Regions from separate parts of the Brevibacillus humidisoli genome, predicted to be linked through region 2. Evidence: riboswitches for the same ligand, from Rfam matches in the RefSeq annotation. Region 2 holds a riboswitch; each other region holds the start of a gene.
What was found. A riboswitch is a leader RNA that binds a small molecule or an ion and turns the genes downstream of it on or off. The one in region 2 is predicted to bind cobalamin.

Region 1: another riboswitch for cobalamin. It lies ahead of cobO (cob(I)yrinic acid a,c-diamide adenosyltransferase); the one in region 2 lies ahead of LOK74_RS17445 (FecCD family ABC transporter permease).
Region 3: another riboswitch for cobalamin. It lies ahead of LOK74_RS14570 (ABC transporter substrate-binding protein); the one in region 2 lies ahead of LOK74_RS17445 (FecCD family ABC transporter permease).

Annotation. Positions count from the first base shown of each region.
Region 1 covers NZ_CP087263.1:560,141-571,028, forward strand. The annotation lists gene LOK74_RS02715 (YitT family protein) at 1-371, opposite strand, end outside; cobalamin riboswitch at 1,071-1,286, shown strand; gene cobO (cob(I)yrinic acid a,c-diamide adenosyltransferase) at 1,501-2,049, shown strand; gene cobS (adenosylcobinamide-GDP ribazoletransferase) at 2,077-2,820, shown strand; gene LOK74_RS02730 (histidine phosphatase family protein) at 2,916-3,470, shown strand; gene cobJ (precorrin-3B C(17)-methyltransferase) at 3,535-5,280, shown strand; gene LOK74_RS02740 (sirohydrochlorin chelatase) at 5,307-6,347, shown strand; gene cobK (precorrin-6A reductase) at 6,381-7,178, shown strand; gene LOK74_RS02750 (precorrin-8X methylmutase) at 7,260-7,907, shown strand; gene LOK74_RS02755 (cobalt-precorrin-5B (C(1))-methyltransferase) at 7,913-9,010, shown strand; gene cbiE (precorrin-6y C5,15-methyltransferase (decarboxylating) subunit CbiE) at 8,994-10,214, shown strand; gene cobI (precorrin-2 C(20)-methyltransferase) at 10,211-10,888, shown strand, end outside.
Region 2 covers NZ_CP087263.1:3,560,360-3,571,247, reverse strand. The annotation lists gene LOK74_RS17460 (sulfite exporter TauE/SafE family protein) at 1-481, opposite strand, end outside; gene cyoE (heme o synthase) at 917-1,849, shown strand; gene LOK74_RS17450 (COX15/CtaA family protein) at 2,089-3,015, shown strand; cobalamin riboswitch at 3,070-3,256, shown strand; gene LOK74_RS17445 (FecCD family ABC transporter permease) at 3,372-4,472, shown strand; gene LOK74_RS17440 (heme ABC transporter ATP-binding protein) at 4,469-5,263, shown strand; gene LOK74_RS17435 (ABC transporter substrate-binding protein) at 5,325-6,347, shown strand; gene LOK74_RS17430 (hypothetical protein) at 6,502-7,470, shown strand; gene LOK74_RS17425 (hypothetical protein) at 7,611-7,820, shown strand; gene LOK74_RS17420 (hypothetical protein) at 7,860-8,462, opposite strand; gene LOK74_RS17415 (hypothetical protein) at 8,469-9,899, opposite strand; gene LOK74_RS17410 (exonuclease SbcCD subunit D) at 10,189-10,888, shown strand, end outside.
Region 3 covers NZ_CP087263.1:2,949,120-2,960,007, reverse strand. The annotation lists gene LOK74_RS14610 (glucosaminidase domain-containing protein) at 1-159, shown strand, start outside; gene LOK74_RS14605 (M28 family peptidase) at 705-2,090, shown strand; gene LOK74_RS14600 (RNA polymerase sigma factor) at 2,248-2,835, shown strand; gene LOK74_RS14595 (DUF4367 domain-containing protein) at 2,798-3,733, shown strand; gene LOK74_RS14590 (ABC transporter ATP-binding protein) at 3,817-4,662, opposite strand; gene LOK74_RS14585 (ATP-binding cassette domain-containing protein) at 4,659-5,381, opposite strand; gene nikC (nickel transporter permease) at 5,378-6,211, opposite strand; gene nikB (nickel ABC transporter permease) at 6,239-7,168, opposite strand; gene LOK74_RS14570 (ABC transporter substrate-binding protein) at 7,176-8,753, opposite strand; cobalamin riboswitch at 8,940-9,149, opposite strand; gene LOK74_RS14565 (2-isopropylmalate synthase) at 9,392-10,888, opposite strand, start outside.

The DNA of each region.
Region 1 (10,888 bases), 1.9 Mb from region 2:
GTATTCGTTTGAAACGCTAGCATAATGCCAATCCCCGCTCCAATAAAAACTCCGCCTGCCACCGCTGAAAACGGAATCGGAAACTCATGCATCCGACGGAGTGGACTTAGCCAGTCAATAAAAAAGGAGGAAAGCAACATTCCGTGAAAGCTATTGTAGAATAACCTTCTGTCATACACAAAGACGAGCATATAAATCGGTAAACTGACCAAAATCATCACCAATCCGGGAGGCCAGGAGAAGTAGTATTTCGCTAACAGACCGATTCCAATGATTCCGCCATCCATCAACTTGTGGGGCAAGATAAACAGATTGACTCCAGTCCCCACCAAAAGGCAGCCAATTACGATCGCGATACCTTTTCGCAGCATCTTTCCTCCAGGTATCCGTTTATTTGTACAATCTATACGCATAGGTTGAAATGATTATACTTACCAGGAGATTCGGAGAGCGAACAAGACTACGGCGCTGTTCTCTTGACCAATAAATACCACGAATTTGAAGCCGTACCCTATTTGAGTATGATGGAAGGAATTCACTTCTATTATGAACGGGGAAAATCCAGAATTATCGAAAATGAATCACACAACGCAATGGGTGCTCTTGAGTGCTGCTGTACTCCTTGTGGTCGGTTCTATCTTTAGTTGCGTAGGAATCATTCGAAATAAAATGATCTCTTATCAAATATGGCTGTCTGTTGGCGTCCTTTCTGCCATTCTGGGGATCGGATTAATCCCGTTGTTTGTCTATAGCAGCCAAATTCCCTGGAAGTCCGTCTCTCTCTTCACGCCTGACATTGCCTTTCTCATGCAAAGTCTAGTGGGGATTTTCACTGCTCACAGTCTGATTACCTTTATCTTGTTGGCAAGTAAACGGAGATTCCGACGTAACCGCCCGCCTATGTCAGTTTTTCCGCCCCCAGTGGAATGATGAGATTCGGTATTTGGACGTTAAGCTGCAGTGGTACGGGTGAGCGCAGGCTGTAATGGTCTTGGCAGACAGCTTTTTCCTTGCATCCTGTCCCGCTTTTGTTATTATTAAAGCAAGAACTTGTCACTGGATTGGAACAATTGCATAAAAAGCAAACAGGTCCTCATCTGTACCGAACGGACGGCAGCAGATGAGGTTAAAAGGGAAGTTTGGTGCAAATCCAACGCGGTCCCGCCACTGTAAAAGAGGAGTCTTCCTTTGCGCAATGATGCATCCACTGTCGCTGCCGGCGATGGGAAGGATAAGGTAGACGATGATCCTTGAGCCAGGAGACCTGCCTGTTTGTATGTGTCACTGGTTTCCTTCGGGTCAAAGGAAAGGTGAGGATTGTCACGCATGCTGTCCGCGCTTTGGTTCCCATAGGAGCCAAAGCGTTTTTTGTTTGTTTGCCAATGCATCTGTTGTTTGCATAACGAAACAAGTTGAGAGCATCAGCAAAGCGTCGGCTTTCGCTGTCAACACACAGCGATGGAGCCGGTTCTTTTTACTTACTGCAGGAGGAGGAGTCTGATGAGCAGGCCGGATAAGGAGCGGGGACTGGTGTTGGTCTACACCGGCGATGGCAAAGGAAAAACGACGGCTGCGCTGGGACTGGCGGTACGGGCCGCGGGACGCGGCAAGCGGGTACTGATGATCCAGTTTATTAAATCGCCGGAGCGAACCTACGGGGAGAAGCTCGTCTTTGATCGACTGGGGATTGAAATCTGCCAGACAGGAGTGGGATTTACCTGGACGAAGACACCTCAGGAGCACCGTGCAGCGTTGGAAAAAGGCTGGCAGTTGGCCAAGGAAAAGGTGATGGGGGGGCAGTACGACCTGGTCATCCTCGACGAGTTGAACAACGCGCTGGCGATTGAGCGCTTCCCGATCGATGATGTGCTGCCGCTGGCAGACGTATTGGATCTGATCCGAAATCGCCCAAATGGCATGCACCTAGTGATTACCGGTCGCCAAGCCAAACCGGAGATTGTCGACATCGCCGATCTCGTCACGGAAATGAACCCGGTTAAGCATTACTACGATGAAGGAGTGCCGGCGGTTAAGGGCATTGAGTTTTAGGGACGGCAACTAGGAGGAGGAGGAGAGATGGGAGCATTTTTTCAAGCAATCTCTTTTCTGACACGTCTGCCGGTACCTCGCTACCCGATGAAAGAAGCAGATTGGTCCAGGAGTGCGGTTTTTTACCCGCTGGTTGGAGCGATCATCGGTCTCCTGCTGTGGGGGGGCAACTGGTTTTCCGAGTTGCTTTTAAGCGATCATCTTGCAGCAGTACTAACCCTCATCTTTTGGATTTACATAACCGGGGGCTTGCACCTGGACGGATGGATGGATCTGGCGGATGGCCTAGGCAGCAGCAGACCACGGGAACAAGTGCTGACGATTATGAAGGATAGCCGGGTTGGGGCGATGGGTGTTCTGGCCGCTCTTTCCCTGCTGCTGGTAAAAGGCGCAGCCATATACGAGCTGCTGTCACTCAATCTGCAGACGTGCCTGGTAATCGTCCCTGCAATCGCTCGTACGCATCTGCTAATCGCGATTCGCCACTGGCCTTACTTGACCCAGGATGGGATCGGCAGCAGGCTGCGGGAGGGGATTGGTACAGGGCATCTGCTTGTCAGCAGTATAGCGGTGCTGTCGGTTGGCTGGTGGGCAGTGGGCTACCAGAACATGCTCGTCTTTTTATTGACGCTGCTCTATCTCTATTGGTTCTCCACCTATATCCACCGACGGTTGGGTGGATACACCGGCGACGCCTACGGAGCCTTGATCGAGTCGACAGAAGCGGTAGCCCTGCTGCTGCTGGTAGCCGCGGATAAATGGCTGCCCTGATTCCGGCCCAGGGAAAAACGGCATGGTGAAAAACCGCATGATCAAAGCCCGGGAATCATCCTATAGATACAAAGGACTGGCGGTGATGACCATAGATGGATTGGATCGTGATGCGGCACGGTGAGACCGATTGGAACCGGGAGCGGCGGTTACAAGGTGTGCAGGATGTCGGACTGAACGAGACGGGCCAAGAGCAGGTGAGAGAGGCATGTCGCAAGCTGCTTCGGCAGAGCCCTCCGTTTTCGCGGATCGTCTCCAGTCCGCTGAGGCGGGCCAGACAATCAGCCGGTATCGCACAGGAGATGATAGGGGTGCCGATCGTGATGCTGCCCCAGTTGCAGGAACGGTCATTTGGACCTCTGGAAGGGAAAACGGCAGATGAACTGCGTCGAGACGAGCAGATCCAAGATGTGGAGGAAATCATGGATGGTTCGTATGGCATCGAGGAGATGGCGCAAGTGAGAGAGCGGATTCGGCAGGGACTATTCCACCTGGCGGCCGCCTACCCTGCAGAACGGCTGCTGATCATTACCCACGGCAGTGTGATCAAATGCATCGGTCAGATGTGCGGACTATCGGTTGGCCTCCTGCCTAATGCCGGTTGGATCAGCATCCCGGCCAGTCGATGGGAGTCTCTGATAAAACGATAGCGAGCAACGTAAGGAACGGGAGCAGAGTCAGGCTAGATAAACAAAAACGGAGAGGAGTGTACAGATGAAAGGAAAACTGTTTGTCATCGGCTTTGGACCGGGGAGTTTCGAACATATCACGAAACGGGCTCGGGACGCGATACAGGAAAGCGAGATCGTGATCGGCTACACCACCTATGTGGAGCTGATCAGCGGGCTGTTGACGGATCAAAAAGTGGTCAGCACTGGCATGACGGAAGAAGTGAGTCGGGCGCGGGAAGCGGTGCGCCAGGCGGAGATGGGCAAAAAAGTAGCTGTCATCTCCAGTGGTGATGCAGGCGTTTATGGGATGGCCGGCTTGATCTACGAGGTATTGGTTGAACAGGGGTGGATCGAAGCCGAGGGAGTGGCCGTTGAAGTGATTCCCGGCATTTCTGCGATCAACTCCTGCGCTGCTCTGTTAGGCGCACCTGTGATGCACGATGCCTGCACGATCAGCTTGAGTGACCATCTGACACCGTGGGAATTGATTGCCAAGCGGATCGATGCGGCTGGGCAGGCTGATTTCGTGATTGCTCTCTACAATCCAAAGAGCGGCCGACGCACGCGGCAGATCGTGGAAGCACAGCAGATCCTGCTCAAGTACCGCTCCCCCGATACTCCTGTCGGGATCGTCAAAAGCGCTTACCGGGAGCGGGAGCATGTCGTGATGACGACGCTGGAAAAGATGCTGGACCACGACATCGGCATGCTGACGACTGTGATCATCGGCAATGAGTCTACGTTTGTCTACGACGGCAAAATGATCACACCTCGCGGCTATCAGCGAAAGTATACGCTGACGGCGGACGAACAGCCGCTCAAACCGCATGAGCGGCTGCGCAAGGAGAACGAGCCATGGGCGCTTGGAGACCGTTCAGACGACGGCCCTTCGACTGAGGATCGGTCAGGAGAGAACCGCATGATTGACGTCCATTCGACTGAGGAGCATTCGAGTATCTCCCGGACGGTCCATGATCGTTCGAACGATGAACGCACAAGTGCAGTCGATCTGCACGTCGGATCACGCACTCCTTATGACTGGGCCGCAGAGGCGTTGATGACGCTGCAGCAGGCACACGGGAGCGCGGTGGCGACCAGCACGGTCGCACCGATTTCCCCATCTACTCCCGCATTTCGGCAGCAGTCGATCTTTGAGTGCGCGGTCAGCCCAGGTGTGGTGAATAAAAAATGGACACCCCAGCAAATGGTGCTGCTGGCTGAAGTGGCTGGGGACAAGGGCGAGATCGAGTATACGCCTCATCATCAGATGATTTTGCGGATTCCGACAGAAGATCCGTCCGCGATCACAGCGCAGCTGCGAGAGGCTGGACTGCTTTTGATGCCGGTAGGTGACGTGGTACAGATCAAGGCCTGCGATTTTTGTGACGGCGAAAAGAAAGATGCGATTCCGTACGCAGAAGAGCTGAACCGGCTGATGGGCGGGCTACAGGCGCCCAAGGAATTGAAGCTGGGTGTCAACGGATGCGGGATGGCCTGCTACGGCGCGGTAAAAGAGGATATCGGCATCGTCTATCGCAAGGGTGCGTTTGATTTGTTCCTGGGAGCCAAGTCTGTCGGCCGCAATGCCCATCCCGGTGTCCCGGTGGCAGAAGGGATTCCCTCAGAGGAGATTGTGCCGCTGTTGGAGCGGATCGTCACCAGGTATCGCGAGGAGGCGTTTCCCAACGAACGCTTTCACAAGTTCTTCAAGCGCGTCGGCGAGATTGAAGGTTTTGCCTATCGGGACATGACCGCCGTGAAGATCGAAGACGCCGTATGCGGCACCTAGGGAGAAAAAAGGAGGAGGTTGGGAAGATGGAGGCAGTGTTGTTTGTCGGCCATGGCAGCAAGGATGCCGCAGGCAATGAGGAAGTGAGGCAGTTCGTCGCCTCGCTGGTTGACGAAGTGGAAGCACCGATTGTGGAGACCTGCTTTCTAGAGTTTGAACCGCCAGACGTCTACAGCGGACTGGAGGCCTGTCTAAGCAGGGGAGCAACCCGGATCGTGGTGATTCCGATCATCTTGTTTTCCGCTGGCCACGCGAAGATCCACATCCCTGCAGCGCTGGATGAGTTTAAGACAAAGCACCCCGATGTGCCCGTTACATATGGACGTCCGGTGGGCATTCACGAGCTGGTGCTGGGAATTCTGGAAGCACGTCTTGATGAAGTGGAGCAATGCGAGGAGCGGCGCGAACAAGAGCTGGCCGTCCTGCTGGTCGGCAGAGGCAGCAGCGATCCGGACGCCAACAGCGACATCTACAAGATGGCTCGCCTGTTCTGGGAGCGCAGCAAGGCGAAATGGGTGGAGCCGGCTTTTATGGGGGTTACGTTTCCCAGCTTTGATGAGGGGATGGAACGCTGCCTCAAGCTGGGGGCACGGCATGTGGTGGTACTGCCGTACTTTCTCTTTACAGGAGTGCTGATCAAGCGGATGGCTGACTACGTGCAGCACTGGCAAACCTCCCGACCCGATGTCCGATTTACGTTGGCAGAGTACTTCGGATTTCACCCGCTGCTCAAAGCAGTACTGAAGGATCGGGTGAGAGAGGCACTTGCCGATGAGGTAAAAATGAACTGCGACACCTGTCAGTACCGTCTCGCGGCAATGGAGCATGTCGGGCACCATCACCACCACCATGATCATGACCATTCACATGACCATGGGCATCACCATCATGGTCACGGATATCATCACCATCACAATCATCATCACCACCATCATCACGATCATGAGCACCATCAAACGGATGGCGATCAGCTTACGCATCAGCAGACAGACCATGAACGGCACGAAACAGACCAAGACCGGCATGGCGCTCCCCAGACGCGGACTGAGCCGACTGTGCGCAAATAGGACATAGTTGCAGGAAAAGAGGAGGAAGGACAGATGATTCTGATGCTGGCCGGTACGAGTGATGCCAGAGAGTTGGCATTGCGCATCAGACAGGAGGGATATGATCTCCTGACCACCGTGGTTACGGAAAACGCGGCCAAGAGTATGCAGGAAGCTGGCCTGCCGGTGAGAGTAGGCAGACTGGCCGCCAGCGAGATAGCCGAGCTGATCAGTCGCCAGCAGGTGAAAGCGGTTGTAGACGCCAGCCACCCGTATGCTGAGGAGGCGTCAAAAAACGCAATCGCCGGGGCAGAGGCGGCAGGTGTTCCCTACATTCGCTATGAACGAGAAAGCATCAGCTCTCCGCAGCACGAGAAGATCACCACCGTCGCTGACTACGTGGAGGCCGCGGAACTAGCCGCCAAAAAGCGTGGTGTGGTGATGCTGACGACAGGCAGCAAGACCCTCTCTATCTTCACGAAACGGCTGCTCGGACTGCCTGACACCACACTGGTCGCCCGCATGCTGCCTCGCCTCGACAATATGCAAAAGTGCGAGGAACTGGGACTGGAACAGAAAAACATCGTCGCCATGCAGGGCCCTTTTTCCAGGGAGCTGAACAAAGCGCTCTACGATCACTACAAGGTGACCCTGATGATCACCAAGGAGAGCGGAAAAGTAGGCGCGTTTGATGAGAAGGTGGAGGCAGCGCTGGAGATGGGGATTGAGACGATTGTCATCGCACGGCCGAAAGTGAGGTACGGGACCAAATGTTCCGACTTTGACAGCGTGCTTAAGCGGCTCAGTCAACTGCAAATCGTAGACGCTGCAGAGCGGAGTACCGCACCATAGGGCTTCAATCAGGATACCCCTGTACAGCAGGGACGGACCACTGGCCTTTTGTTGAACCAAACGTAGAGGAGGAACGACCGTATGGACTTTCGCACGGAGTTTAAACCGGCAACGGTGCAGCCGCAGGAGATTGAGGATAAAAGTTTTCAGATCATCACCGACGAGCTGGGCGAGCATCCCTTTACAGCGGAGCAGTATCCCGTCGTCCAGCGGGTGATCCACGCTTCCGCCGACTTTGAACTGGGCAGAAGCTTGATTTTTCATCCCGATGCGGTGCAGGCGGGGATTCGCGCGATTCGCAGCGGCAAAATCGTGGTCGCTGATGTGCAAATGGTGCAGGTCGGCATTAGCAAGCCGCGCTTGGAGCAGTTTGGCGGCCAAGTGAAGGTGTACATATCGGATCCAGATGTGATCGAGGAGGCCAAGCGCCTCAATACGACACGGGCGATTGTCTCCATGCGCAAAGCGGTACAGGAAGCGGAGGGAGGCATCTTCGCCATCGGCAACGCTCCGACGGCTCTCTTGGAATTGATTCGGCTGGTCAAAGAAGGGGTGGCCAAACCGGGGCTCATCGTCGGGATGCCGGTCGGATTCGTCTCCGCGGCAGAATCCAAAGAAGAATTGGCCAAGCTGGACGTTCCCTTTATCACCAACCTGGGACGCAAGGGCGGAAGCCCCGTCACGGTTGCAGCCGTCAACGCACTCTCCCTGATGGCGGTCCGGGCGTGAGTGCGATGGAGACAAAGGAGGCAAAACCACTCCGTCATGGCTATACGACGGGGGCATGCGCCACGGCAGCGTCAAAAGCGGCGCTGCTTGCCTTGATTACTGGAGAGGCGCCACAGGAGGTGACGATTCCGCTGCCGATCGGTCAGGAGGTTACCTTTTCCTTGGAAAAATGCGGCTTTGAAGCGGGGAAAGCTTACGCGGCCGTAATCAAGGATGGCGGTGACGATCCAGATGCGACGCATGGAGCGTTGATCGAGAGCACCGTCTCCTGGAGCGAGGCGAACGAAATCGAGTTGGACGGCGGCATTGGTGTCGGACGGGTGACCAAGCCCGGCCTGCCCGTGCCGGTAGGGGAAGCGGCGATCAACCCCGTACCGCGCAAGATGATCCGAGAGGCCGTACAGTCTGTATTGAGCCAGTTTGGCATCGATCGCGGCGTGCGGGTCGTGATCTCCGTACCTGACGGGGAAGAGATTGCCAAAAAGACACTAAACGGACGGCTCGGCATTCTTGGCGGGATTTCGATACTGGGAACACGGGGAATTGTCGTTCCCTTTTCCACATCCGCCTACAAAGCCAGCATTGCGCAGGCCGTTAACGTGGCGAGGGAAGCGGGCTGTCGGCACGTGGTACTCTCCACCGGCGGCAAGAGCGAAAAGACGGCGATGGAGCTGTATCCTGACCTGCCGGAGGAAGCGTTTGTGGAGATGGGCGACTTCGTTGGCTTTTCCCTCAAACAGTGCAAACAGAAACAGATCGAGCAGGTCACGCTGGTCGGCATGATGGGCAAGTTCTCCAAGGTGGCACAGGGCGTGATGATGGTCCACTCCAAAAGCGCTCCCGTCGACTTCGACTTTCTCGCCAGGGTTGCGGAGGAAGCAGGGGCGTCGGACGAGTTGCTGGCGGAGATCCGCGGAGCCAACACCGCTTCACAAGTGGGCGACCTGATGGGGGAGCATCCGCTGTTTTTTGAAAAACTGTGCGAATACTGTTGCCGGTCTGGACTGCGGGAAGTACAGGGCGGCATGACGATTGAGACGATCCTGATCACGATGAAAGGGTCTCTGTTGGGAAGGGTGACAGTGAATGAAGCAACCGATTAAGATCATCGGTATCGGGGATGATGGACAGGCGGGACTGCTCCCGCTCTACCGCAGTTGGATTATGGAAAGCGAACTGCTGGTTGGCGGTGAGCGCCACCTTGCTTTTTTTCCTGACTACACCGGGGAGAAGCGGGTGGTAAAAGGAGGGCTTTCCGCACTGGTCGAGAGCTTGGCGGAAGAGAGCAGAGCGACGGTGATTCTGGCTTCTGGCGATCCGCTGTTTTACGGGATTGGCGGCTATCTGGCCAAAAAACTGCCGGTCGAGATCTACCCTGCGCTAAGCTCGATTCAGCTGGCCTTTGCCCGGATGGGAGAGGCCTGGCAGGATGCTTATGTGACCAGTGTACACGGCAGAAGCATGCAGGGATTGGCCCAGCGGATCGACGGTCGGGACAAAGTAGCCCTGCTGACGGATGCCGAAAACAACCCGGCCGCCATTGCCGCCTACCTGTTGAAGTACCAGATGACGGAGTACCGTGCCTTCGTCGGAGAGAACCTGGGCAGTCCACAGGAACGGGTCGGTTGGTACGACCTGCAGGAGATGGCGGAGCGCACCTTTTCCGAATTAAACGTCGTCGTGCTGCGTCGCCAGCAGGCTGGCCCCGTTTGGCCGCTTGGCATCCCTGACGAATCATTTGCCCAGCGCAAGCCGGATAAAGGACTGATCACCAAACAGGAGGTGCGGGTACTCAGTCTGGCCCAGCTGCAGCTAACCCCCGAGAGTGTGGTGTGGGACATCGGTACTTGTACTGGTTCTGTGGCGATTGAGGCGGCGCGGATCGCTCGCGAGGGAGCGGTGTACGCGATCGAAAAAAACGCGGATGATCTGGAGAACTGCCGGGAGAACATGGCTCGGTTCCGTACCGACTTTACGCTGGTGCACGGCAAGGCACCGGATGGACTGGAACAGTTTCCTGATCCAAATGCGGTCTTTATCGGAGGCAGCGGCGGCGAGCTGGCAGAGTTGATCCGCATCTGCTGCGATCGACTGAAGTCGGGCGGGCGGATTGTGGTCAACGCGGCTACAGTGGAGACACTGTACCAGGCGATGCAGGCCTTTGCAGCATCAGGCCACGAGACCAAGGTAACACTGGTCCAGTTGTCACGGAGCAAACCGATATTGTCCATGACCCGCTTTGAAGGACTAAATCCGGTCTATATCGTGACTGCCTATCAAAAAGCAGGAGAGGAGAGCAGCCAGTGAACAACATCGGTACATTGTACGGTATTGGCGTAGGACCGGGCGACCCGGAGCTGATCACGGTCAAAGCGTTTCGCCTGCTGCAGGAAGCACCCGTGATCGCCTATCCCAAAAAACGGATGGGCAGCAAAAGCTATGCCCATCAAATCGCCGAGCTGTACGTGAAGCAGCCGGAAAAAGAGATGCTCGGTCTCGTCTTCCCGATGACCAAGGATGAGGAGATTCTGGCGAGAGAGTGGAGCAACACGGTGGCCCAGGTATGGGAACGGCTGCGCCAAGGGAAAGACGTGGTGTTTGTCACCGAGGGGGACCCGCTGTTTTACAGTACGTTTATCCACATGATGCGGGTGATGAGAGAGACCCATCCCGAGGTGCCGATCAAATCGGTGCCGGGAGTATCCTCTTTTCTCGGAGCAGCGTCCCGGCTGGGGCTGCCGCTGGCGGATGGGGATGAGCAGATCGGGATCATCCCGGCCACGGACGACCGGGAAGCAATGCGTCAGGCCCTGCTCGCCCACGACTGTGTCGTTTTTCTGAAGGTAGCCAAAGTACTGGACATGATTCTGGAGCTGTTGGAAGAACTGGGGCTGACTGATCAAGCATCTGTCGCCAGCAAGGTAACCTCTGCCGAAGAGATGGTCTGGGAGGACGTTCGTGCCCTCAAAGGAGCCGACCTC
Region 2 (10,888 bases):
AGGTAAGACCGACGATGAAGCCCAGAGCGGCACCGATGGTGATCGTGATCTTTTTCTTTTCGGAGATAGACAACTGCTGCCAGCGGTTGGGGTGAGGTTCCCGCCTATCTTGTATCGTTTTCACAATCATCGCGATGGGGATCAGGATCAAAGCAAACCCCAACACTTTTTTGATGATCAGATCAGCGCCGCCATAGACAAGCTCAATCCACTGGATGCAGTTGACCGCCAAAATCGCACTGGGAACGCTGCCGATCGCGAAGTACATGGCGACCCGCAGGTTGACTGTACGCTGCCGCCAATGTTGCAAGGCACCAAAAACTTTTGTTATCGAGTTGTAGACGAGGTCTGTTCCTACGGCAATCGTTGGCTGAACCCCCAACATCACTAGAATTGGCGTTAGCAGAGCAGCTCCGCCCACCCCTGTGAGACCGACGAGGAAACCGACAAACAGACCAATGATGATCAATTGCAAATCCATACAGCTTATCCCTTCCTTACCGTATTGTCGTGATCTTAGTCCGCCGCTGTCCCGTAGACTACTATCACAGTATGGGTCCCCACCGGGCAGGGTGCCATTCAGCTCGAAAATAGGCTTATATTTCCAATGCTGCTTCACATGCCTGACAAGAGCGGCAGTGTTATAAAATTGTCAAGATTGCCGTCGCTACAGACCACTTGATTCTGGTACAGTTACGGTGAGATGATGTGGAGGCAGCAAGGCACTGCAATGAGGGGCTCAAGTTGACTCCGTTGACTAGATTTCGCTACAATGAGAGGCGTATCGAACGGGTGTTTTTCTGCTCTGTTACGTGTATCTATTCAGACACACGAGCAAAGGATAGATGCTCCGGCGACAGGCAGGATGACGACCTGTCACGCCGGTGCGACTTACCTCAGAAAGGGGTTAGCAAGGATGGATCAGCAGGCTACTTACCAATCTGACAGCCTTTCCTTGGAAGCAGAGAGCGATGGGCAGATGCAACCGGCTACGTGGAGCGATTATCTGCATCTCACCAAGCCGGGGATTACCCTGTCCAACTTGCTTACCACGTTTACTGGCTATTGGTTGGCTGTGTTTACCTTTGGTTACAAACTGGAGCTGCATACACTTGTATTAACGCTTTTGGGAACGGCATTTGTGATTGCATCGGGCGCAACGTTAAACAACTACTGGGATCGAGAACTGGATGCCAAGATGAAGCGGACCAAAAATCGTGGATTAGCTTCCGGGCGAATCCATCCGCGAAATGCACTGGCGATCGGGATTGCGCTATTGGTTGCCGGGCTGATTGTGCTCGCCCTGTTTGCCAACCCTCTGACCGCTGTGCTTGGTTTGCTGGGTCACATCTTCTACGTGTTGATCTATACACCGCTTAAGCGGGTAACTACGCTAAACACCGTGATCGGCGGCATCTCCGGCGCCATCCCGCCGCTGATCGGCTGGGCAGCGGTTACGAACAATGTGGAGATGGGGGCGTGGGTGCTCTTCTTGATCCTGTTCCTCTGGCAGCCGCCGCACTTTTTGGCGCTGGCCATGTTGAAGACCGAGGAATATAGGGCAGGCGGCATCCCTATGCTGCCCGTGGTGAAGGGCTTTGCGGAAACAAAGCGGCAGATGTTCAACTATGCCGCGCCGATGGTTCCCGCTTCCCTCCTGCTCATGCTGTACGCCAATCTCGGTTATGTCTACCTGGCCACGGCGCTCATCCTCGGCATCGGGTATTTATATATCTTGCTGAAAGGTTTTAAAGCAGAGGACGATCTGGTCTGGGCGCGCAAGGCGTTTAGCTACTCGTTGATTTACCTGACGGTGCTCTGTTTCGCTATTATTGTGAGTGCGTTGTAAAAGCGAAAAAGCAGGCAAGCTCGGTGCTTGCTGATGGGAACGTATCGCAGGCATCCGCTATGGCCAAGGCATTGCGGGTGCCACCTTATTGTGTGGGTATAACTAAGCTTGACACTGCTGTCATACCAGCAGGTGGACGATGAGCCAGGAGATTTGCAATCGGATGAAAGGGAACGAGGTGAAGCAACGTGGGTAGGGGTGAGAGGTGGCTGAGATGGCTGGCCATATCAGCAACACTGATGATGTTCTTGACGATGCTGGCCGGTTCGCTGGTGACCAAGACGGGCTCAGCGATGGGCTGTGGCAACGATTGGCCGCTGTGCAACGGCAAGTGGGTACCGGAGTATACGCTGGAATCGCTGATCGAATACTCGCACCGCCTCATCACCGGTGTGGCCGGTTTGGTGGTGATCCTCTTTTCTATTGTTGCTTGGCGAAGGTTTCGCGGTAATGCGGAAGTTCGGGCATTGGCGATGATCGGCCTTTTCTTCATTATCCTGGAGTCGTTGTTGGGTGCATCTGCTGTGATCTGGCCCCAGTCCTCTGCGGTGCTTGCCTTGCACTTCGGCTTCTCTCTGCTCGCGTTCAGCGGAGTGCTGTTGCTTACTTTGTTTGTCCTGCAGCGGGAGAGAAGGGATCAATATGTACGGCAGCCGGTTTCCCGCCGTTTTCGCAATCTGGTCTGGGGAGTGGCTATCTACGCCTACGGTGTTGTCTATCTCGGAGCATACGTGCGGCATACCGGCTCCAGCATGGGTTGCAATGAATGGCCCCTCTGTCGGGGAGGAGAGTTGATCCCGGAACTGACCGGTCAAGTGGCGATTCACTTCATCCACCGACTGGCAGCTACCTGTCTGTTCCTGTTGCTGTTAGTCGTGCTGGTCTATGCTTTCCGTTACTACCGGCAGGAGAGGCGGGACGTCTACGTGGCCAGTCTGCTGGCTTTCATCCTGGTCGCGCTGCAGGTGATCAGCGGCGGATTTGTTGTCTGGTTTGAGCTACACCTGTACGCTACAATGCTTCACTCTGCGATCATCACCTGTCTGTTCGGCATTCTTTGCTATCTCTGCCTGCAGTCCCTGAAGCAGCCACAAGCTGTTCAACAAGAGCGGAAGGCACCTGAGCCTGAGTTTGCGCGGCAGGTCGCACCGCTGACGAAGATCTAACCTGCTTAGGAAAAAGGATTTGAGGGCTTCGAGCCGAATACGTAACAATAGCGAACTGAATAGGAGCAGCTAGGTGCCCTTGCAGAAGCAAGGGGTAACAGGGAATCGGGTGAAAATCCCGAGCGGTCCCGCCACTGTAACCAGGGAGCGCTTTTCCACGATGCCACTCGCCACTAGCGGGGAAGGCGGAAGAGTGCGATGATCCGGAAGCCAGGAGACCTACCTAGTTTGCCGCACCCATTATGCCTTCGCGGAAAGGAGAGGTGTACTGTAGAGTGAAGCGAAAGAGCGTTCTGTCTTTTTTGCCATCAGTACGTGCGCACGCCAAACCTCATCCGACTGGATGGGGTTTTTTGATGCTTGGAGGAGGAACCAATAGGGCGGACCGCGGTTTGCCTCTACGTCATCATCCACTCTGGTTTACAGCGGTGCTGACTGGGCTGACTTGTCTTCTGCTGCTGTCGGCGACATTGGCGGTGATGCTTGGACCGGTCAGCATTCAGCCGGCTGTCGTGTGGAACATTGCGTTATCGCATGTACCCATTTTCGGGGACTTGATTGAACAGGATTGGAGCAAGCCGCAGGAACAGATCATCTGGGAGATCAGACTGCCGCGCGTCCTGTTAGGCGCGGTCGTAGGCGCTGGATTGGCTGTTGTAGGGACTGCAATCCAGGCGTTGGTGCGTAACCCTCTGGCTGAACCGTATATCCTGGGCATCTCATCGGGTTCATCGGTCGCCGCGACACTTGTGATACTCTTCGGGGCATTCTCTTTTCTGGGAACGTATGCCCTGACACTAGGCGCTTTTGCTGGAGCAATGGTCGCGATGCTTGCCGTCTACTTGTTGGCCCAGGTGGCAGGGAGCATTCAGACAACCCGTTTGTTGCTGGCTGGTGTCTCCATCTCGATGATTCTGTCAGCGGCCACCAACTTCATCGTCACGGCTGCCCCAAATGAGCATGGAATTCGCGATGCGCTGTTTTGGATGCTGGGCAGTTTGGCAGGAGCGAAATGGGAGTACCTCATGATTCCTTACGTGGTGGTGACAGGCGGGATGGTTTTCTTGCTGCTTCAATATCGCTTGCTCAATGCCTTGCTCATGGGGGAGGAAGCGGCGGCGACACTCGGCGTCAACACCCATGCTTTTCGCAAATGGCTGATCGTGCTGCTCTCTTTGCTAATCGGGGTGGTTGTCGCCGTCAGCGGTTCGATCGGGTTTGTCGGGCTGATCGTCCCGCACATCGCTCGATTTGTCGTCGGGTCTGATCATCGTAGGGTGCTGCCGGTTAGCGCTCTGCTAGGCGCGGTGATCCTGATCTGGGCTGATGTACTGGCCCGCCTGCTGCTGGCTCCCGGGGAACTGCCAATCGGTGTCGTCACGGCGTTGGCGGGCGGCCCGTTTTTTATCTGGCTGCTGCGGCGGTCAAGCTACTCGTTCGGAGGGGAAAACAGATGAGCATGGAGGTAGACCAGGTATCCGTCTCGGTCGGAGAAAAAGCGATTATTCGAGAAATCTCCCTGTCTATCCGATCCGGACAGTTCGTCGGCATGATCGGACCAAACGGCAGCGGGAAATCGACTCTGCTCAAGACGATGTATCGCGTCCTGCAGCCTGATGTGGGCGTGATTCGTCTGGACGATCAGGAACTTTATCGGCAGACGCCCCGTCAAGTGTCGCGTCAACTGGCTGTGGTCAGTCAGGAAACGCCTGTCCACTTTGACTTCACAGTAGAGGAAATCGTCCTGATGGGCCGAAACCCGCATAAACGAATGCTGGAGCCCGATACCGCAGAGGATCGAGCGATTGTCAGAGAGGCGCTGCAGCGGGTCGGCATGCTGGACGCGGCGCAGCGCAGTTTGTTGACCCTGTCGGGAGGGGAAAAGCAGCGGGTGCTGATTGCCAGAGCGCTGGCGCAGCAGGCCAAGTGGCTGATCCTGGACGAGCCGACCAACCATCTGGATATTCAATACCAACTCCAATTGATGGATCTGGTCAGAGCGCTTGAAGTGACCGTTGTGGCCGCCTTGCATGACCTGAACCTTGCCGCGGCTTACTGCGATTATCTGTTTGTGATGGACAGCGGACAGCTGGCGGCATCAGGCCATCCGGCGCAGGTGTTGAAGCCCGAACTGCTTAGGGACGTGTTTGGCGTGGAGGCGGAAGTGACGGTCCATCCCAAAACAGGGAAACCGCACATCGTCTATTTGGCCGCCCATGCTGAACGGTTTGCACTGACGGAAAGGTAACAGCGGTTCTTTTGACAACGTGAATCGAATCGGGAAACCATGACAAGAGGAGAAGTAAGACATGAGACAGAGGAACAAAATGATCTATACGTGGAAACAAAAAATATGGGTAGCGATGCTGTGCTTGCTGGGTTCTGCTTTGGCTGCTTGTAGTCAAGGTGAACAGGCAGTGACGAATGGGACGGCTGCTGTTTCGGGTCAGCAGACGGAGGAGACGGAAGTGACGCTGACCAACATGGGGCGAACGATTACCTATTCCGCCCCTCCCCAGCGGGCGGTTGCCCTAAACCAGCACGCCACCGAGGTGATGCTTGCCTTGGGCTTGCAAGATGTGATGGTGGGCACTGCCTACCTGGATGATCAGATTTTGCCGGAATATCAGGAGGCCTATGAACAGGTTCCGGTGCTCGCCGACGAGTACCCGTCAAAAGAGGTGTTTCTCGCCGCCAATCCCGACTTTGCCTACGCTGGATGGAAAAGCGCCTTTACCGAAAAACAGTTGGGAACAGTAGAAGAGTTGGCAGAGATGGGCATCAAGACGTACATCCAGGAGTCGTCCAACATCACAGCACCTACTGTGGAAGACGTTTACGAAGATATCCGCAATATCGGCCGCATCTTCAGAGTGGAAGAGAGAGCGGACCAACTGATTGACCAAATGAAACGGGAGATGGAAGCGATCACGCGTCAGCTCGGTCCGGTGGAGCAGCCGCTTCGCGTGTTTGTCTACGACAGCGGGGAAGACAAGCCGTATACGGCGGCCAACAATTACATGACGCCCCTGATTGAACTGGCCGGAGGGAAAAACATCTTTGACGACATCGAAAAAGGCTGGGCGGAAGTAAGCTGGGAGGAAGTAGTGGCCCGACGTCCGGACGTGATTGTGATCATGGACTACGGAAAGAAAACCGTCCAGCAGAAACGGGATCTGCTGCTGGCCCGAAAAGGATTGTCCGAAGTGCCGGCCATACAAAACAAACGGTTTATCGTCCTCCCGCTCTCAGCGGCGGCCGAGGGAATACGTGCCCCGATTGCGCTAGAGACATTGGCGAGAGGGTTTTATCCGGAGCGATTTGAACAATAGGTAGGGCCGAACGTCCCGACTCCGCAGAGCAGGAGCGGGACGTTTCATGTTCATCCGTCTACCCCCTCTCCCCCTGTTTGGTTGAATCTATCCACCTCGTTCACAGTCTGGTAAAATATAGAGTAACACTCTTCTTCTGGAATGGGGAGATGGTATGTTTACAACACCCCGAAAACGGCCGCAGACCGCACTACCTGAAAAACGACAGACTGCTGCGACGCGGCACATCCATGATCAACCAAGTGCTGGAAATCCGATTCAACTAACGGCAACAGACCTTTTCGCCTTGCACAGGCTATACGGGAATAGGGCCGTCGCACAATGGATGACAGGATTCCCAAAATCGCAGCCGATCCAACGCTACAGCGAGTCAGAGGCCGACCCGGCTCAACAAGTAGAGGCTGTGAGGGCGCGCAAGCAGGATAGGAGTCCCCGAGCACAATTCAATGTAGCCACTGCCCACTTAAAAACCCGAAGTGACTCCCTGGCGAGCAGTACCCGTACCAGTCCAGGGGCAAATAATGCTGATCTGCATGCCGAACGTCTGGCAATCGAAACTTCAATGTCTACGCTTGGCATTGGCGGGTATGATCAAAAAAATGGCCAGCTTACAGGGCGAGCCTTGCAGCAGAATGGGATCGACAACGTGGATGTCTATACGGAATTCCCCCCTTGCTCCAAGTGTGGACCTTATCTGAGAGAGATGGATGGCGAGTTGGCAGGGGAGGTATCTGTAACATTTTCAACCTACTTGGCTGATTGGTATAACAGGTCAAAATCGCAGCGGCAGAAAATGTGGGACAACCATCTAGAAGCGATCCAGGATGTAGATATAGATGAACAGCAGTCATCCAGTGATCAAATGGAGCTAAGCGAGGATCAATCGGAAGAGGGCAGTGTGGCCGTTAGCGCCATCGATGATCCGGTCGACAACATAGTCGAGTTAAACGAAACGAACACACCAAAAATTCAGTTGATGATCGATAAGATGTTCGTCTTAACCGGCGTATCGCCAGCTGTAGTGCCTCAGCAAACGCAGACAGTGGTTCGTTGGCAGAAAGGGACAGGGCTGGGAATCGAAAAAGTGATATATAACTTCAAACATTATTGGGATCAGTATTAATCTCGGCGTCTGTTCAGCATCGAATGCGTGATGGCGAAGCCGTGCTTCAGGCAATCAATCGCCAATCCTCATGAGCGACGGAATTGGCGATTGGCGGACGCCTGTCCTGAGGTACAGATTGCAAGGGAGGAGAAGCAGCGATGACTGCGGTTGGCGGATTTCAAAGCGGGTTTGCGGCAAAGAAAGTAGAGCGCAAGGATGCGAAGTGGCCGCAGTTTCTCATCTGTCAGCACGACTGTGCGGAAATCATCCAGCTAATTTCCCACGTGTCGGGAGAGGTTGAGTTTGAACTGTGCAAGATCGAAGCGGAGCGCATGGCGCAGGTACTGCTGGAGGCGGCAAAGGAATAAAGCCGGAGTGGCTTTTTCGTGAGGAGAACCAGTTTCCTCTCATTTCAGCTCCAGAACGTCGAAAAAATCTTCGTGTATGATGAACCAAACGGACCGCTCACCTTTTTCAAACTGATATTTGTGTCCCATCCGCTCCGCTTTGTTTTCCATCCATCCCCGATTCTCTATTTCTTGAAGATACTGTTCTGAGGGATGCAGCCCCTGTTCTCCTCCGATGTTTTCATAGACATACGTCACACTGTGTTTGAACCGGTCGGACTCACCATTATGGTCTTTCGCGATAGTTCCTTTTGGTATCGGAAAATCGGTGATGACTTCTGATTCCGCAAAAGACAATTCTTCGTTAGAAAATCTACTGTTGGGAAATAGGATGACAAAAGCGATCATGAATACTAAACCGATCGTTGATAATAACAAAAAGAACCCCATGCCCCACAATCTTTTCATATGTGCCTCCCTGCCTTGCTGGAATCCCCTCGTTTGATCACTAAACACCAGAGCAGCGATCCAATGACGAAAACTAAATGCTACGGGAAGAAACGCATTTGGCCATAAGGTTAGAACTCGATTGCTTCGGCTCACTTGATACGAAATCGCTCCCATTGATAGAAGCATAACCGGAGGCCGTCGTGCAGCAGCCACCGTTTGCTACTGCTGCACGTCTACCACCTGATAACGGCCATCTATCTTCTCCAGCGAAACCTGCTCATCGTGTGAGTGGGTGATGCCCATGTCGGTTACTGCCTCATACATCCTGACATGATAGATTACGGTTTTCTGCTGTTTCTCGACGGACAGCAGATCGTAGCTTTCCGGATGAGGGTTGGATGTGCCAATCAACGATATGTAACCATTTTCCTGCGCTTTCGTCTGCATGGCGGGGGACAGCAGCTGTTCGATTTCTTCCCGATCTCGCTTCATCCGTGCATCCAGAAATGCCCGAACGACTGCCAGACTCGCTTCATCAGCTTCCGGCAGTTCCAGTTGGCCGAGCTGTTGCTGAGCTAAGCGGGTAATCTCTGTGACCCGCCACTCTGATTCTACCTGTTCTACCAGCAGTTGCTCGCTTTCGACTGCGAGTGTCGTCTGATGATTGCCATAAAACAGCAACACACGATAACGAACGCCATCTCCCTCGGGTTGAGCCTCTTCGATCACATACCGCAGCAGATGTGGATTAGCTTGGCCGATCAGCCAGGGACTCGACTCGACAAGCGCTTCACTGGAGGTACGCATCAATTGTACAGGATTCCGTTTCAGGCGGGCCTCCAGAAAACGGTTGGCAGCGGTGTAGGGAGAATGGTCAGCCGGTACAAACTGACTCCCGTCAAAGGTATACTGCTGCATGCGGGTTTCGGCCTGCAGCAGCTGATCCAACTCTTCGCCGTCCGGTGCCTGCCCCTTCGTTTCCCAGACGAGTAGGACCGGATCACCCTCGTCCTCCACCACCTGGTAGTTTCCAAACTGCAGGTGTGTGCCGCCCCCCGGCAAGGAGACGCGCTCCTTGAGAATCCCCGACCATGCTTCGTGCAAGGTTCCATTTTCCAGATAGCAGAGGTGCACCTCATATGTGTCCATCCCGGTGCCGCCGGTTCGATTGATTACTTCAAACAGTCGCTTGCCGGCTACTTTTCCTACTTCCATTGGCTCTTTGCTGTTCCACTCTCTAGCGTCAAAACGGCTGAAGTACCAGCGTTTTGGCGCGAAGTGGGGTACGTTCCACGCTTTTTCCGCGATTAGATTGTACGCATCGCCTTGCCGGTCCAGCAGGTAGAACATGCCGAGATGGACCGCATCATTGGTGTAGGCAGCGATTTCCGGCTCAGGATCGTCATCCAGATTGGCTACCCGCATAAACAACTCTGCGCTGTCGTCGACCGGTTCCTCAGCGGAGGCATTGATCACCGCTTTGATCTGGTCTTGACTGGGCAGCTGCTGTTTTGATCCTGGAACTGTTTCAACAGTGGACGGATTGTCTACCGAGGATCGGGGAGAGTCGTCGCTGCTGGCCATACCGGTCTGCAGACTGGCTGCCAATACCCCTGCTGCTATCACAAGCGAAATGCGAGATGTTTTCACGGTGATTCCTCCTTATATGTTCCTGGTGTCTGTGCTCCAGGTCATGATTCTATCGCGTGTGAACGCGTGTGAACGGTATATGCCTTGATTCCACAAGGGAATAGGCAGCGACTGAGACCGTTCATCTTAGGATTGCGATCAGGCTGGATAGGAAGGTAGAAGGGTAGAAAGGACAGGAAGGGAAAAAGTCCCTGTATTGTAGTAGACGCCAAACCCCCGGTCGATGTTACGCAGCTTTCTTTCATCTGGTACAATAAAAGGCAAACACGTGATCGATCGAGGTGGAGAAATGCGCATTTTACATACGGCGGACTGGCATTTCGGGCGTACATTGGAGGGACGGGAGCGGAGGCAGGAGCAGGCCGCTTTTGTCGATGAGCTATGCGTGATTGCTGATGAGCGGTCGGTCGATCTGGTGCTGATCGCCGGTGACGTATACGATTCTGTCAATCCTCCCGCTTGGGCAGAGGAGTTGTTTTACGAAGCGTTGGAACGGCTGTCAAAAGGAGGACAGCGAGGTGTGATTGCGATCGCCGGCAACCACGATCAGCCGGAGCGGATCCGGGCGGCTGCTCCCTTGGCTCATAAACAGGGGATCGTGCTGCTCGGATTGCCAAAAGAGGCTCCGATCGTCGACCAAGACGATCATGAGCGGCATGCTGAGCGGGCACATGTCGTGGCAGGTGGCCCTTCCTGGCTGGAAATGGCGTTGCCCGGCGTCGATCACCACGCGGTGGTGATCGCGATGCCCTATCCATCGGAAGCACGGCTGAAAGAGTTGCTTAGTGAGAGCTTTACGGCCGAACAGATGCAGCAGGCCTTTTCGGAACGGATGGAGGCGCTGTTAGCGGAACTGGCTAAAGCGTTCCGCCCCGACACCGTCAATCTGGTGATGAGCCATCTGTTCGTGATGGGCGGAGCTGAGAGTGAGTCGGAACGGCCGATTCAGATCGGCGGAACCTCTGTAGTGCCTCCGGCCGCTTTTCCCA
Region 3 (10,888 bases), 610 kb from region 2:
GACAACCGGCACTGGGCTCAACAAGCACACGATGAACTGCGGGCAGCCGGTTATCTGCTCAATGACCACAGCCAGTCGTTGGATGCACCTGCCACAGAAGGAATGGTGATTGAGCTTGTCAATCGGCTGAGAAAAGCGATTGGCGCTCCTGACATTTGATGCTGGTTCATACGATGATTAAAAAAGTTGACTGATCTCGGCAACATGCTATGGAAACAGCAATTCAGCAACAATTGGCTGCCTTCCGCCATGCTATTGTTCACTGAACCGAATGGTTGAGACATTTACAATGAGAGGAACGGATGGGAAAGAGTTGATTTCTGTTCCTCTCTTTTATCTTGTTGATTGTGTCTTGGCAGTACCTCTATCAGCAAACAGTAAACAATCCGTCATAAAAAGCGATATGGACAGCTTTTTTCTTCTGTATCCATACCTCTTTTTCGTACTGGTCTACTTGCTCGCTGTTCTGGTGCGGAAGACAACTGTTTTATCGGTATTGCTCGGTTCTACACTCCCATGGCTCCTCTGGCAACACCAGCCAAGACGCTTTTCATCCCTATCATCTCTTCTTTTCAAACATACATAGTGTGCTGTTGTCATTAATTATCAAAATATATCGAAAATTAAAAATGGACAAGTTGTTGAATTTCTTTTACTATTTTTTGTGAGCAGTTTCAATTTTGTGGAAAAGCGAGGGGATCACGATGAGAAGAAAAGCACTTCTATCACTTTTGCTTACCGCTAGCCTTTGTTTCAGTACTGCCGCGGTATGGGCGGCACCGGAAAAAAATCTTACATCAGACCAGGCGTTTGATAACAAGATTGTCAAACGGATTAAGGTAGAGAACATTTACAATCACATTGCTGAACTTTCAAAGACTCCACGAGTTGCCGGCACTCCGGCTGAGGATCGGGCGGTGGAGTATATCAAACGAGAATTTGAATCATATGGTTATGATACAGATGTACAAGAGTTTGAGATATACACCTATACAGAGCCTGACCAGTTGGAATTGCATGTCGACGGCATAACGTTTGATCCCGCTCCAAGCAGCTTCCAATATGGCGTCAATGGAACGGTAACGGGGGAGTTAATTTATTGTGGGTTAGGAGCCGAGAGTGATTTTGAAGGAAAGGATGTTACAGGAAAGATCGCCCTGATCAAACGCGGCAGCTATACCTTCGCAACCAAGATCTTAAACGCTGCTGCGGCAGGAGCTTCTGCTGTGATTATTTACAACAATGCTGACGGTGTGATGAATGGAACGCTGGGTGGTCCCGATGATGGGTATGTTCCGTCGCTAGCCATCACCAACGAGCAAGGGGAAGCTCTGAAAACCCGCTTGGATGCTGGTGAGACCGTTACCGCCACCCTGATTGTGGAGGGAGCGGCGACAGACAAAGCGATGTCCCATAACGTAGTGGCCACCAAAAAGGCGACCCAAAAGTCGACCGGGGAACTGATACTGGTTGGTGCTCATCATGATTCCGTAGAGGGAGCGCCGGGAGCAAATGACGATGCGTCAGGCACAGCGACCGTTCTTGAGTTGGCACGTGTGTTTGCCAATGCTCCGACTGATACCGATATTCGGTTTGTCACCTTTGGGGCAGAGGAAAATGGGCTGTTGGGGTCGTATGAATACGTGGAGAGAATGACGGAAGAGGATTACGAGCGCACGGTGGGCATGTTCCAAATGGATATGGTTGGCAGCAAGGATGCCGGTCCCTTAATCATGTACACGGCTGACGGGGAGAAAAACATCGTCACCGATCTGGGAGCAGCAGCGGGCGCCCGTCTATCGGAAACAGGTGAAGCTACTCCTTATGGGATGGAAGGACGCAGCGATCATGTTCCATTTACTGAGGTGGGGATACCTGCTGCACTATTCATCCACGCGCCGGTAGAACCATGGTATCATTCTCCGGAAGACACCATAGACAAGATTAGTTTGGACAAATTAACAGAGGTATCCCACATTGTTGGGGCGGCCGTATATCAGGCGGCCCGCCCTGATACTCCGGCGTTAGGCAAGGCCAAGGTGGCGCCTAAAGAAGTGGATTATCATTTTGAAGAAAGAGAACTGGAGTAACTGCGGGTAAGCTTTGCCTGCACATGAAGGACACGCGAAGGACACGCATCATGCGTGTCCTTTGTTGTGTTTTTGGTGTACGATGAATAAATCTGTTTTTTTCCTGTCACGTTTCGGTGTAGTTGATTCGTTGTATAGGATGAAAGGGGTGATAGGAGTGGATGATACTGAGCTACGTCAGCTCGTTGCTGACGTACTGAGTGGTGATACCGAGAAGTTCGAGCATATCGTGCGAGAATACCAAAAATCAATCTTTCTGTATTGTTACCACATGCTTGGCGATTACGCTGAAGCAGAGGACTGCGCACAAGAGGTATTTCTGAAAGCATATCGCAACCTGGAAAAGTATAACCGGGATATCCCGTTTGGCGCTTGGTTGTACAAGATATCCTACAATCAATGTATTGATCTGATCCGTAAGCGAAAACTGGCGAAATATCTTCCCTTCTTCTATCGAGATGAGAAGGAAAACAAAGAGGTAGATCTGCAGATTGAAGCCAATTATTTCGATGAATTCGTACATCAGGCCATGTCCCGATTGTCAGCAGAAGAGCGGAATTTGATCATTTTACGCTGTGTTGAGGGCAAGAGTTATCAAGAAATCAGCCTCATCTTTCATCAAAGCAGCGCCAATCTGCGAAAAAAATACGAGCGTACGGCTGCAAAGTTCCGCAAGTACTATCTCCAAGCGAAGGGAGCGGATGGTGTTGGACAAGGACCAGGATTTGAAAGAACTTTTTCATAACGCACAGCTTCCCGAAGTTGACTTGACGGGAAGCGTGATGAGGAAGCTAAATGCCAATCAAAACAAAAAGGAGCGATTTACTGTGAAAAACAAAGTGGGTCTGTTGGTCGTAGCGGGAGTACTGTTGACGGTGTCATCTGGTTTTGCGATGTTTAAATATGGGTCGTTGCAAAATCAGCAGGGTGAAGTGGTGTATGAGGTAAAACCATCGAAAGAGTTGGAGCAGCCTCAATATCAAGAAGAAGACCTGAATCGCTTGGCGATGAGCTCACAATTGGCCGATGAGCTGCTGCAGGATGGTTCAGCGGCGATCTTTTACATCGTTCCAAACAACCCCAACCACCAATTAGAGACAGAAGTCAAATCAGAAGTCTTTACCGATGCGTCCGCCCTCCGGAGCAAATTGAAGGATGAGTCGGCTGCGATTATGGACAGTTTAAAAGAAGATTACAAGTTTACTTGGGCTAGGCTCACCTTTGATCCCGTCACGGAAGTGAATCCTCTAACTCCTAAAGAGCAAGCGGCGACAGCAGAAAAGCTGCGGAAGCAGGCGGAGGAATCGAACAAGGAGTACGCGATGATGCCGGTGGAACTCTCTGATGATCATTGGCGTATCCTGAGCACATACAAAAAAGGAGAGAGCGAGATCCAAGTTTTTGTCTCCAGATCTGATGAGCCAACTACGATCTATGCGCACGATGAATGGAACTGGAAATCGGAAAAGATCGATGTGAATGGAGTCGAAATGCTGTACACCGAATATGAAGGCGGGGGAAAAGGGATCGTATGGGTACATGAGATTGCGGGTACTGAGCAGCATCTGCAATACAATATCCAAGTAGGCAACGATATCAGCAAAGAGGGCTTGATCGAAATCGCCAAATCGTACCTGAAGTAACCGATTGGAGTGTTGAACGGAGCGGTTGGTCCGGGGGAGCCTCGGGCTCCCGCTCCGTTCCTGCTCCAATTCGCGTTTCGACTTCAACGTACCCCCGCCACGTCGATGTGAACCGGCTGCGGCTGCCGCGCATCTTCTTGTTCACCGGCGGACGAAACAAGATCGAGAGTTTGAAACAGCAGCTGCGAATAGGGATGGCGGAGTTGATGAACCTCGCCCTGAATAAACGTTTCTACGAGTTCTCCTTGATACATGACCGTGATGCGGTCACATAATTGCAGGGCAGATTGCAAATCATGCGTGATGAACAGATAAGCGATCTGCTCTGTTTCTTGGATGCGCTTGAGCATACGGGTGATCGAGGCTTGCGCTGGTTGGTCCAGGCTGGCGATCGATTCGTCAAAGATAATCAACTCCGGATGCACGGCGAGGGCTTTCGCCATGCAGACGCGTTGCTTCTGCCCCCCGCTTAATTGGTCTGGATATCTGGTTAAAAAGGAATGATCAAGCTCTACCAAATCCAGCAGTTCTCTACAGCGTGCCTCCCAATTGGCTGCTTCGGGGAAAAAATTGCGAATCGGCTCTTCCAGAAGCTCACCCACGCGCATGTTGGGATAGAGCGAAGCAGAGGAATCTTGCAGCACCAGCTGCATCCGCTTGTAAATCTGGCGTTCCTTGAGGCGCCTTTTGGTCAGCGCTTGTCCATCCAGAAGGATCTCGCCGGATGTGACAGGTTCCAGGTTCATGATCAGCTTGGCTAGCGTACTTTTCCCGCTCCCGCTTTCTCCCACCAACCCCAGGCTTTCACCTTTTTTCAGCGCCAGGTTTACCTGTTTGACTGCTTGCAGAGTCGGATGTGACCGAAACCACGGTCTTCTTGTACGTACTGGATATTCTTTTGTTACGTTGCGCAGCTCTAGCAAAATCATCGAACCATTCCACCTCGCTCCATTCGAATGATGCGATCGGCAAACCTCTGCACACTTTGCTGGTCGTGGGAAATCAGCAAAACCGTCAAGCCCAAATCGTGCTGCAGCCTTTTCAGAAGGGATAAAACCTTTTCTCGATTGATCATATCCAGCGCGGTTGTCGGCTCATCCGCAATGAGAATCTTGGGATGCAAACTAACCATCATCGCCAGCAACACGCGTTGGCGCATCCCCCCGCTTAATTCAAAGGGATAGGAAGCCAAAACAGAAGCAGGGTCGCGAAAGCCAACCTGCAGCAACAGCGAATGCAAGTATATGTCCCGTTCTTTTTTGCTGATCTTTCTCTTCTGTTGCAGGAGCGTTTCTACCATCTGCTTTTTGACAGTCTGAATAGGGTTTAACCCATGTAAGGAATCCTGTATCAGCAAGCCAATTTCTTCGCGTCGAAGCTTCTGCCTGCCCCTGCTGTCAAGATCGAGAATCTGTTTATCCTGATAACGGATACGACCATTGGTCACTCTCCATCCCGCTTCCAACAATCCAACGATGGCATGTGCGGTCAAGCTTTTCCCACACCCACTGGGGCCAGTAAGTGTGACCATCTCTCCCGGATACAACTGAAACGAAACATCTTGGACAATTGGCGTCCACTTTCCATCTTCCTGGCAGGAGATTTCCAACTGTTCAACACACAACAAAGATGGAGGCATGGTCCTCATGTCACACCTCTTGCGATATCGGCGGGTTCGCTTTTTCGATACCGTTCACTGATGAATTGGCAGCACAAAACAAAGAGCAAAATGGCCAATCCCGGAAAAATCATCACATGGGGAGCTAATTGAAAATATGCTGTGGCGTCATGCAGCATGACCCCCCATTCTGGCGTAGGCGGCTGAGGGCCTAATCCCAAAAAAGAAAGTCCGGCCATCATCAGGACGATTCGGCCCATATCCAATGCCCCAAAAATGCCGATTGGCGAAGCAATTTGCGGAAGAATATAACGCCACATGATCCGCAGGCGCGAATTCCCCGCCATCCGCGCTGACAGGATGTACTCTTCCTGGCACACTTTCTGCACAAGGCTGCGTATCAATCGAACATAACTCGCCCAGCGCACCATGATGATAGCCAAAATCAGATGTACAAGACTAGGCCCTAAAAGACCGACAATGGCGATCGTCAGCACAATATCGGGAATCGCCAGGGTACTGTCGATCATCCGCATCAAAAAACGATCGGCACGTCCGCGCAGGAACCCTGTCATCAGCCCGATGGGAAGACTAATCAGCAAGGTGAGGAGCATGATCAAAAACGCGGACGTCACGCTGATTCGGATCCCGTACAAGATCCGGGAGAACACGCAGCGTCCCAAGTGATCTGTGCCAAACGGGAAGTCCCAGGAGGGAGGAGATAACCGATTGGACAGTTGAATCGCCAAGGGATCGTGCGGAGAAATCGACGGCGCGAAAGCACCGATCAACATGATCAGAAAAAGCAAGCCAACGCCTGTCAAAAAGCCCTTATCTATGCCAGCCAAGTCGTTGCTCATGAAACGCATGAAATGGGTTACCTCCTCCTATCGAACCCGTAGTCGCGGGTCAACAAGCACAGAAATAAAATCAACGACTAGATGAATGATCACGAATAAGATCGAAGCGAAAATCACATAGCCTTGAATGACCGGATAATCCCGAAGCGAAATCGCCTTCATCACGTATTGCCCGATGCCTGGCCAGGAAAAGATCGACTCCACGATGACACTGCCGCCCAACATAAATGCGAAGCTCGTCCCTGCCATATTCACAATGGGCAGAATGGCATGTCGGAAGACTTGGGATAGAAAAATGCGGCTGTTTGAAAAGCCCCGTGCCTTTGACGCAATGACAAAACGTTGTTTCATCATCGCCAACATATTGGATCGCAACAGGCGGGCGTACACTGTACCCAATCCCAGCCCAAGTGTCAAAGCTGGCAAAACGAGATGTTTCCAGGTGCCGCGCCCCATGGAGGGCAGCCAGCCGTACTGGACGGAACAGACATAAATGAGCAAGAAGCCAAGCCAGAAGGAAGGCAGGGAAGAGCCTAACAGAGCGAGCGCTCTGCCCAAGCGGTCCAGCCAGCCACGAGCGTAAATCGCTGTAGAGATCCCGACAACCAACGTGACCGACATCATCACCAGCAGTCCGGCCGCGGCTAGTTCAATCGTGGCCGGCAGCCGTTTGAGCAGTTCTTCCAACACAGGTTCCCGAGAAACGTAAGACGTACCCCATTGCCAGGTAAACACATCCGTCATCCACTGTACATATTGACTGCCGAGCGAATCGGTTAATCCCAATTCTTTGCGCACGTGCTCCAATGCATCTTCGGACACAGGAACGCCAGTCGTTGTGAGCAAAAGGTAGGCGGGATCGCCGGGAGATAACCGCAACAAGAAAAAAGTAAGGCTGGAGACAAAAGCGATCACAAATAGCAACTGCGCGATATGCCTTGCCCAGAAGTGAATCATCCCGCTCTCACTCATTCACGTCGAGGCGGGCATCGATGTAGTAAAACTCAACCGGATGGGGAGTGAAGCCTTTCACGCCACGTCTGACTGCAAAAATCGTGTTGGGATGAACGATAAACGCTTGGGGGAGATCCTGCTGAATCTGCTTTTGGATGTTTACAGCCAATTGATTGCGCTTCGCTTGATCGGTTGTTTGGTTCAGCTGATCCAGCATGCTGTCCAAAACAGGCGAGACGTAGCGGCTCATATTGGAGAGGCTCGTAGAGCGATAGAAAATGTTTAAAAAGTACTGCGGATCGCCGGTGTGGGCCGTTAACATGCTGTACATGGACAGATCCCAATCTTCCTTTTCCAAAGTTTCATCGATATTCTCTACTTGCCGAATATGGACCAGGATGCCCGCTTTCAACAATTCATTTTGAATGATCTCCGCCATGACCGTTAATTCGGGCCGTTGCGGAAACGTCACCAGTTTCACTTCAAATGGTTTCCCTTGTTTTTCCCAGATACCTTCTCTGTTTTTCTCCCAGCCGCCTTGCTTCATCAATTGGTCGACCGTCTGTGTTTCTCTCTCTTTTTGGATCTTGCCAAATGGCAGGACGTCTGGAAAGGGACTGTTCGCTTCCGCAGCTTCGCCTCTCATGATCGAGTTGACCATCTCTGCTCGGGGGATGGACATGTTGACCACTTTTCGATGAGCCAGTTCTGCAAAAAAAGGAGACTTCATATGAAACATCAGCATGTGTGTGCGCAGGGAGGGAGCGGTTAATACGTCGATGTTTTGATCCTGCTTCAGGAGTTCGATCGAGTCAATCGGGATATCGACCGCGGCATCGACATCCCTTGACTGCAGGGCCATGACTCTCGTATTGCCATCAGCGATGAATCGAATCGTCACTTCTGACAAGCGTGCTTTTTCTCCCCAGTAGTCCTCATATCGCTCTAGGACAAGCGACTCGTCTTCGTTGAATTGCTTGAATTGAAAAGGGCCTGTCAGAGCAGGATAGCTGTCCTTCTGATCAATCGTTTCTGTGTCAACAATGATAGCGGAGGGGGATGCCAAATGGGCGATCAAGGCTGCGTTTGGCTTCTCGGTCACGATTTTCAATTGATTCGCAGCCAGTACTTCGATTGACTTTACTTGCAGCAGATCCTTTACGGTTGGATCATTCGTCATGGACCGCAGCAGGGAGTTTTTCACACTGGGCGCATCCATTTTCTTTCCGTTATGAAAATGGACGTTTTCCTCTAGCGTTACGATCCATGTCGTTTCATCTTCTTGTTTCCACTCCTTGGCTAACCAAGGTGTCGGCTTCAATTGTTCATTTAGCTTGATCAAGGTTTCCCCAGCACCAGACCGCAAGACCTCCCAGCCATCACTGCCATGTGGGTCCAGGCTAGCTGGTTTCCAACTGAAAGCCATCGTCAAGGTTTTGGCAGGAGTCGGATCTGCTGAAGGTTCTGGGTTGCTGCCCTGCCCGATTGTCTGTTTCGTCGGAGTGGAGCATCCGACCAACGACAGCACCAACACGAAGGCAGTTATCCAGGTAACGAATGCATGCTGTGTATTCCTGCTTTTTCTCATTACGAATTCTCCTTTTTCCTTTTTGCAAACAAAAAAAGCATTCCTGCCAGGTGTAAGAGGTCAGAAATGCTTGGTCAAACCACATGCGAAACAAGACCTGTTATGGAGAGAGGACTCACATCAGGTGTTTGTCCATCCAAATGGTCATCAGCATACCAACCACCTTCCCTAATATCCCGTAGGTCAACAGTGATCGTAAAATAGGCTGGTCTCCTGACTGAGGGCATCCCTTTCAGACCTTCCCAGGCACAAGCCCAGTGGTTTTCCTGAAAGTTGTCAGCACATCATGCTGATACCCAACACAGTGGCGGGTCCGTGCCGGATTCGAACCGGCTTCCCAATTAAGCCGATAAAACGGCAAGCGTTTTATCATGCACCTATTCCGGATATGAATTTTTAGACAATGCCAGAATTCAAACTCATTCTAATGCTTAGACTTTTCCTTGTCAACGGCACTCTGTAAATCCAAATGTGGGGGTCATAAAAAAATGTAGAGAATAGGAAGGCAAACGCTCTCCCAAAGTTGTTGCTTGCACCACGAATTTGGTCGGTGCAAGCAACAGTATGTTCTATTGTATACGTAAGACAAGCCCTTGGCTGATTGCGTCATCCGATCATCTCAACCGTACTTCTAACTTTTACCGCTTCAACGGATTTGGACATTCGTTTGCTGTATCTAATAATGCGGCATTAATGCCATTCAGGAAAGCCATTGCGCTCGCTTTGATGATATCCGTGTCCATGGCTCGCCCAGCGTAAGTTTTGCCGTGATGCTCAATACGGATATTGACACGCCCAATGGCTTCTTTTCCTCTGGACAAGCTGTTGATTTTGTAATCTTTCAACTGGACATCCAGACCCACCAATGATTTGATCACGCTATAAAGGGCATCGATCGGTCCGTCGCCAACCGCGCTGCCTTTAAAGACTTCTGTTCCTTTGTTCATTTTGACGGTCGCTGTCGGATACAGATCATTGGTTACCACTTGGAAAGAAATCAATTCGTACAGATGGCCGCTCGCCGCTTCATGTGTGCGGTGATTGGCTACGAGGTAATAGACATCGTGATCATAGACCTCTTTTTTCGCATCGGCAAGGGCAAGGAATTTTTCGAACAACGCCTCAAAATCAGCCGAATCGCTTGTTTCAAAACCAATTTTCTCAACGGCATTTCTAAAGGCGTGGCGGCCGGAGCGTGCCGTTAGAATCAGTTCCATACTTTCTGCCCCGACCTCCTCTGGCGATAGAATCTCATACACCTGCTTATCCTTCAACAGTCCATCCTGATGGATTCCGGAAGAATGTGCAAAGGCGTTTTCACCCGTAATCGCTTTATTCACCTGCACATCCAGTCCCGTTAGATAGGTGAGCAGTCGGGAGGTCCTCATTAACTCAGTCGTCTTGATCTTTGTCGAACAGTGGTAAGAATTCTCCCTTACTTTGAGTCCCATCACCACTTCTTCCAGTGAAGTGTTGCCGGCCCGTTCGCCTAATCCATTGATGGTACACTCAACTTTATCGGCTCCATTTTTTATTGCGGCGAGCGTATTGGCCGTTGCCAGTCCGAGGTCATTGTGACAGTGAACACTCAAGATTACGTCCTCGTTTAGATTTTTTAAGCGTTCATTAATTCTGCGGATCAGATCGCCGAACTCTTCCGGTATCGCATAACCGACTGTATCGGGTACATTGATGATCGTAGCCCCTGCTTTGACGACAGCTTCAATCGTTTGCCACAAATACTCAAATTCCGAACGTGAAGCATCCTCCGTAGAGTACTGCACGCGGGGAAGCAGAGATTTAGCGTATTTGACCGCGTCAACACCCATCTGCAGAACCGCTTCCTTAGACCGGTTAAACTTTTTGTCCACGTGAATGTTGGAGGTGCCGAGCACGATATGAATAAACGGATCTTGTGCGATCTTGATGCTTTCATAGACAGCGTCGATGTCGCTTTTCACCGCACGGGCGAGAGCGGTAATCGAGACAGCATCCCCTACGCTGCGGGCAATCTCCTGCACTGCTTGAAAATCGCCCTGAGAAGAGGCAGGGAAACCGGCTTCAATCATATCCACTTGCAGACGCTTCAATTGCTGTGCAAATTCTACTTTCTGTTGCACATTCAGTTTGGCACC